Regions from separate parts of the Streptomyces sp. NPDC059897 genome, predicted to be linked through region 2. Evidence: riboswitches for the same ligand, from Rfam matches in the RefSeq annotation. Region 2 holds a riboswitch; the other holds the start of a gene.
The links. A riboswitch is a leader RNA that binds a small molecule or an ion and turns the genes downstream of it on or off. The one in region 2 is predicted to bind S-adenosylmethionine.
Positions count from the first base shown of each region.

Region 1: it holds a riboswitch for S-adenosylmethionine, as region 2 does, so the genes downstream of both, thrC (threonine synthase) here and ACFV9W_RS37445 (aminotransferase class V-fold PLP-dependent enzyme) in region 2, are expected to answer to the same signal.

Region 1 is NZ_JBHWKQ010000064.1:2,522-5,924, reverse strand. It holds gene ACFV9W_RS37190 (hypothetical protein) at 1-105, opposite strand, end outside; gene ACFV9W_RS37185 (glucosyl-3-phosphoglycerate synthase) at 144-1,091, opposite strand; SAM riboswitch class I at 1,253-1,407, shown strand; gene thrC (threonine synthase) at 1,426-2,724, shown strand; gene ACFV9W_RS37175 (MoaD/ThiS family protein) at 2,792-3,067, shown strand.
Region 2 is NZ_JBHWKQ010000065.1:17,859-21,261, forward strand. It holds gene ACFV9W_RS37440 (glycerate kinase) at 1-717, shown strand, start outside; gene ACFV9W_RS37445 (aminotransferase class V-fold PLP-dependent enzyme) at 669-2,042, opposite strand; SAM riboswitch class IV at 2,234-2,367, opposite strand; gene trpD (anthranilate phosphoribosyltransferase) at 2,455-3,403, opposite strand, start outside.

The sequences.
Region 1 (3,403 bases), on a different contig from region 2:
GACCACATCCGCGGAGGCGGGGCCCGGTGCCAGTCCCGCCATGCAGGCGGCAAGGGCGGTCGCGACGGCGCAGGCCGCCTTGCCCTGAAGATGTCTAAGCAACATAAAGGGCAATTTAGGCAAAACATACGATCATTCCGCGCTTATGCCACGCGACGCTCCGCGTACTCACCGATTTCGATCATCGGCTGGCGTTCCTCCGTGTCCACCGGGTGGGTGTGCGGCTCGAAGCCGTCCTCGCCGCGCTCGAACTGCGTGAGCACCGGCCTCACAAGGTGCCCGCGCGCGAGGCGCAGCTGGGCGGTGCGGTAGATCGCCGCCGCCATCCGGCCGAGCGCCTGCCCGTCCTGGTGCCGGTGCTTGCGCACACCGACGTCGACCTGGGCGAGCGCGTCGAGGCCCACGGTGTGCAGCGCGTCCACGAGCAGACCGAGCTCCACGCCGTACCCGACGGGGAACGGCAGCCGTTCGAGCAGCGAGCGCCGGGCCGCGTACTCGCCGCCCAACGGCTGCACGAATCCGGCCAGTTGGGGCCAGTGCAGATTGAGGATCGGCCGCGCCATCAGCTCCGTCACCCGGCCGCCCTGGCCGGCCGCCCCGGCCAGCGGGCGGTCGTACATCGCCTTCACGAAGTGCACGCCCGGCTCGGTGAGCAGCGGTCCCACGATCCCGGAGACGAAGTCCGCGGAGAACTCCTTCAGATCGGCGTCGACGAAGCACACGATGTCACCGGAAGTGACGAACAGGGAGCGCCACAGCACCTCGCCCTTGCCGGCCCTGACCGGAACCCGCGGCAGGATCGTGTCCCGGTGCTCGACGCGCGCCCCGGCCGCCGCCGCGACCTCGGAGGTGCGGTCGGTGGAACCGGAGTCGATCACGACGAGCTCGTCGACGAGCGGCACCGCGTCCGTCATCAGCGTCCGCCGGATCTCGGAGACGATCTCGCCGACCGTCTCCTCCTCGTTCAGCGCGGGCAGTACGACACTCACCGTCTGACCCGAGGCGTGCTTGGCCGCGACCAACCGGTGCAGCGGATGGTCCGCCACGGACCAGGAGCGCCTGTTCAGCCAGCGCTCGACCTCTTCCAGCACGGTCTGGGTTCCTTCCCTCAGGATCGACATGTGATCCATCTCGCGGTTCGGACGACTATCTCAAGGGTCCGGGCCTTCGGTTACAGTCTTGAACAAGGCCGGTGACCATCGCATGTCGGGGGTCGCCTGCCGTACACAACTGAATCCACACAATCGAATACCGCTCATCCAGAGGGGCAGAGGGATACGGCCCGTTGAAGCCCCGGCAACCCTCCAGCCGGTCTCGTCCGCACATCGCAGTGCGCCCGCGAGGCTCCCGGCTAGTGAAGGTGCCAAATCCGTCTCGTGGCGAGATGCGTCGCGAGGAAGATGAGGAGAAAGGGCCTCGCCTCTCATGGCTGTACAGACTGTCGCCACCGAAACCGCCGTCGCCGTCGACCTGGGTCCGGCCTCCGGCCTCTCCTGCCGCGAGTGCGGCGCCGTCGTCCCGCTCGGCCCCGTCTTCGCCTGCGCCGAGTGTTTCGGTCCCCTCGAAGTCGCATACGACCTGCCCGTCGGTGACCCCGAGGCCCTGCGCAAGCAGATCGAGGCAGGCCCCGCCAACATCTGGCGCTACGCCCCGCTGCTGCCCGTCCCGGCCGACGTCGCCGAGAAGCCGAACCTGAACCCGGGCTGGACCAAGCTCGTCAAGGCCGACAACCTCGGCCGCGAACTGGGCGTCGCCGAGGGCAAGTTGTTCGTCAAGGACGACTCCGGCAACCCGACGCACTCCTTCAAGGACCGCGTCGTCGCGCAGGCCATCGAGGCCGCCCGCGCCTTCGGCTTCACCACGCTCTCCTGCTCCTCCACCGGCAACCTGGCCGGCGCCGTCGGCGCCGCCGCCGCCCGCGCCGGCTTCCGGTCCTGCGTGTTCATCCCGCACGACCTGGAGCAGGGCAAGGTCGTCATGGCCGGTGTCTACGGCGGTGACCTCGTCGCCATCGAGGGCAACTACGACGACGTGAACCGCTTCTGCTCCGAGCTCATCGGCGACCCGCTGGGCGAGGGCTGGGGCTTCGTCAACGTCAACCTCCGCCCGTACTACGGCGAGGGTTCAAAGACGCTCGCGTACGAGATCTGCGAGCAGCTGGGCTGGGTCCTGCCCGACCAGCTGGTCATCCCGATCGCGTCCGGCTCGCAGTTCACGAAGATCGACAAGGGCCTGAAGGAGCTGATCAAGCTCGGCCTCGTCGAGGACAAGCCCTACAAGCTCTTCGGCGCCCAGGCCGAGGGCTGCTCCCCGGTCTCCGTCGCCTACAAGGGCGGCCACGACGTGGTCCGCCCGCAGAAGCCGACCACCATCGCCAAGTCCCTCGCCATCGGCAACCCCGCCGACGGCCCCTACGTCCTCGACATCGCGCGCCGCACCGGCGGCGCCGTGGAGGACGTGAACGACGAGCAGGTCGTCGACGCGATCAAGCTGCTCGCGCGCACGGAGGGCATCTTCGCCGAGACGGCGGGCGGCGTCACGCTGGGTGTCACCAAGAAGCTCATCGAGGCGGGCCAGATCGACCCGTCGCTCACCACCGTCGTCCTGAACACCGGTGACGGGCTCAAGACGCTCGACGCGGTCGCCGAGTCCTCGCAGGCCACCGCGACGATCCGGCCGAGCCTGGACGCGTTCCGCGAGGCCGGCCTCGCCGCCGACCTCTGAGCCCAGCCGATCACCCGGCCCAGCCGACCGCTGAGCCAACCGAACTTGTAGCACCGGGAGTTACCGCATGAGCGTCAACGTTCGCATCCCCACCATCCTGCGCACCTACACCGGCGGGCAGTCCGAGGTCGCCGCCGAGGGCGCCACCCTCGCCGACGTCATCGCCGACCTCGAGAAGAACCACACCGGCATCGCCGCCCGCGTCCTCGACGACCAGGGCAAGCTGCGCCGCTTCGTGAACGTCTACGTGAACGACGACGACGTCCGCTTCGAGCAGGGCCTTCAGACGGCGACGCCGGACGGTGCCGGGGTCTCGATCATTCCCGCCGTCGCCGGCGGCTGATCTTTTGTAGGTCTACCCAGAGTTATCCGAATTGCCCCCTCCGCGAGAGAAGCGGAGGGGGCAATTCTGCATGGTTGAGCGCGGTACAGTTGGGGAAGCTGCTGCGTTTCCGCGAGCGGTGCATGACGGGCGCATATGAGTTCTCGCCCGCCGCCCGACAAGAAGTAGCCAAAGTGCCCGGCCCTTTCGGGCCTTTTACGGCATTTACGCGGCCCGGCTTGCCCCGGGATCCGGTGAGTTGGCCCGGTTTCCCCGATCTGGCGTGCCCAGAATTCTCGTCCGACTGACCTGTTGCAGACGGCAGTTGGGCAGATACATTCAGCCGCGGTCGACGCG
Region 2 (3,403 bases):
GGGCGGGAGTTGGCGCATCTGCGGCGCATCGACCCGAGCGGCCTCGACCCGCGCCTGAAGGAGACCGAGATCCGGGTGGCGTGCAATCCGTTCAACGTGCTGTGCGGGGAGCGCGGCGTGGCCCGCGTGTTCGGCCCGCAGAAGGGCGCGACGCCCACGCAGGTCGAGCAGTTGGCGGCCGCCCTCGAACACTGGGCGCACGTCCTGATGCGTGATCTGGATGTACGCACCGACCTGTTCGCGGGCCCCGGCACCGGCGCGTCCGGCGGGCTCGGCGCGGGTCTCGCGGCGCTCGGCGCGCAGCTCCTGCCCCGCTTCGACGTGCTCCTCGACCACCTCGACCTGGACTCCCGGCTCGCCCGCGCCGACCTGGTCGTCACCGCCGAGGGCGCCCTCGACCACCAGACGCCGCGCGGCAAGGTGCCCGCCGAAGTGGCCCGCCGCGCCAAGCGGTTCAACCGCCCGGTCCTCGCCCTCGCGGGCACCATCGGGGACGGCGCGCACACGGTGACGGCGACCGGGGTCGACGCCTACAGCTCGATCCTGCCGGCACCGGTGTCGCTCGCGGAGGCGCTGGGCCGGGGCGGCGAGTTCCTCACGGACGCCACCGAGCGGGCCCTGCGGATGATCCTGCTGGGCAGCCGCCTGCCCGGGGGACGGCAACCGGTTCAGGCGCTCGCGGTGTCCGGCACGCAGCGCCCGTCCTCGGTGCGGTAGTTCCACCGCGCACCGTCCCGCACGAGCTCCGTCACGGCGGACACGAACCGCTCCACGTGCTCGTCGGGGGTGCCGGCTCCGAAGCTGACACGGATGGCGTTGAGCGACTTCTCGCCCGGCGCGGCCTCCGGGGCGCCGCACTCGCCCTGCTGCTGCGGGTCCGAGCCGAGCAGCGTGCGCACCAGCGGGTGGGCGCAGAACAGGCCGTCGCGGACCCCGATGCCGTACTCGGCGGAGAGCGCGGCGGCGAAGTGCGAGGAGTTCCAGCCGTCGACGACGAACGAGAGGACGCCCACGCGCGGCGCGTCGTCGCCGAACAGGGACAGCACCTTCACCTCGGGCACCTGGGCGAGCCCGTCCTGGACCTTGCGGATCAGGTACTGCTCGCGGGCGACGAGGTTGTCGAACCCGGCCTCGGTGAGCGCCTTGCAGGCGGAGGCGATGGAGTACACGCCGATGACGTTCGGGGAACCGGCCTCGTGGCGGGCCGCGGTGGTCTGCCACTCGACGTCGACCCCGCCGTCCACGCGCCGCGCGACCTTCTTCGAGGCGCCGCCGCCCGCGAGGTACGGCTCGGCGGCCGTCAGCCAGTCGGAGCGGCCCGCGAGCACGCCCGAGCCGAACGGGGCGTACAGCTTGTGCCCGGAGAAGGCGACCCAGTCGACGTCCAGGTCCTGGACGGAGACGGGGTGATGGGGCGCGAGCTGCGCGGCGTCGAGCACGATGCGGGCACCGTGCGCGTGAGCGGCCGCCGCGAGCTCGCGCACCGGCCAGAGTTCACCGGTGACGTTGGAGGCACCGGTGACGCAGACGAGGGCGGGTCCGTAGGGGTCGCGCTCGGCGAGGGCGCGCTCCAGCGTGTCGACGGCCTCGCCGGGCGTACGGGGCGCGTTGAGGTACGTGACCCGCGCGTCCCGCCACGGCAGCAGCGAGGCGTGGTGCTCGGTCTCGTAGACGAACACCTGGCAGTCGGCGGGCAGCGCGGCGGCGAGCAGGTTCAGCGAGTCGGTGGTGGACCGGGTGAAGACGACCTGGTCGCCCTCCCGGCAGCCGAGGAACTCGGCGACGGCGGCCCGGGAGTTCTCGAACAGGTCGGTGGACAGCTGCGAGAGGTACCCGGCACCGCGGTGCACGCTGCCGTAGTACGGCGCGTAGGCGGCGACGTCGTCCCACACCCGCTGCAGGGCGGGCGCGCTGGCCGCGTAGTCGAGGGCGGCGTAGGTGACCTCGCCACCGGTGACGAGCGGCACGGTGACGTCCCGGCCGAGGACGGGGAGCGGGGCGATGGTCTCGGTACAGGCGGCGGCGTCGACGGAAACAGACATGGGTGAACTCCCTGGCGCGGTAAGCGAATTGACCACGCCGGAGCTCTGGACGACAGAGCTCTACGGCATGGAAAGAAAGATGCTGTGAATGTCAGTACAGCGGGTACGCGGAGGCGGGGCCGGAACGCCCTATCGCATTCGCTTGCTCACGAGACTGCTCCCTTGAGGACCAGGACCCCAGGGTTGCGAGGGGTCCGCGCTTGCCATACGCCTTGCTGCGTACGGCCTGGTCTTCACCCAGGGCACCCCGCCACGGACGGAGGGTTGCCGGACAGCGGGCTGGGGCCTTCTGCAGTGGATTAACACAGCGCTGTCACTCATGACCTTGGAGAGCATCCTGCCACACGTCTCAGGAACGGCAAGGGCGCAGTCCAAAATCTGGACTGCGCCCTGCGTCACATCTCGTACGCGGCTACCGGTTGCTGGCCGCCACCCACCGCTCCAGGGCGGCCTTCGCCGCGCCGGAGTCGATCGACTCGGCGGCCCGGTCCATGCCGGCCCGGATCTGCTCGACGAGCGTGCCCTCGCCCGGCCGCACGGCCACGAGCGCCGCCGCCGAGTTCAGCAGCACCGCGTCGCGCACGGGCCCCCGCTCGCCGTCGAGGAGCCGCCTCGCGACCTCGGCGTTGAACGAGGGGTCGCCGCCGCGCAGCGCCTCGATGGGCACGATGTCGATGCCGACGTCGCGCGGGTCGAAGGACTCCTCGCGCACGGCGCCGTCGCGCACCACCCACACGCGCGAGGTCCCGGTGGTGGTCAGCTCGTCGAGCCCGTCGTCGCCGCGGAACACCAGGGACGAGTTGCCGCGCTCGGCGAAGACCCCCGCCACGATCGGCGCCATCCGGGCATCGGCGACGCCGACGGCCTGCGCCTTCACCTTGGCCGGGTTGGTCAGCGGGCCCAGCAGGTTGAACACCGTGCGGATGCCGAGCTGGCCGCGCGCGGCGCCCGCGTAGCGCAGCGCCGGGTGGAACTTGATGGCGAAGCAGAACGTGATGCCGGCTTCCTCGGCGACCTCGGGCACCCGCTTCGGCGACAGGTCGAGATTGACGCCCAGCTTCTCCAGTACGTCGGAGGAGCCCGAGGCGGAGGAGGCGGCCCGGTTGCCGTGCTTGACGACCTTGGCCCCTGCGCCCGCGACGACGATCGCGGACATCGTGGAGATGTTGACCGTCTTGGCGCCGTCGCCGCCGGTGCCGACGATGTCGACGGTCTCGCCGGGCACCTCGATCACGTTGGCGTGCTCGTACATGCCGCGTACGAGACCGGAGATCTCCTGCACGGTCTCGCCCTTGGCGCGCAGCGCGACGGCGAACCCGGCGATCTGCGCGTCGGTGGCCTCGCCCCGCATGATCCGGTCC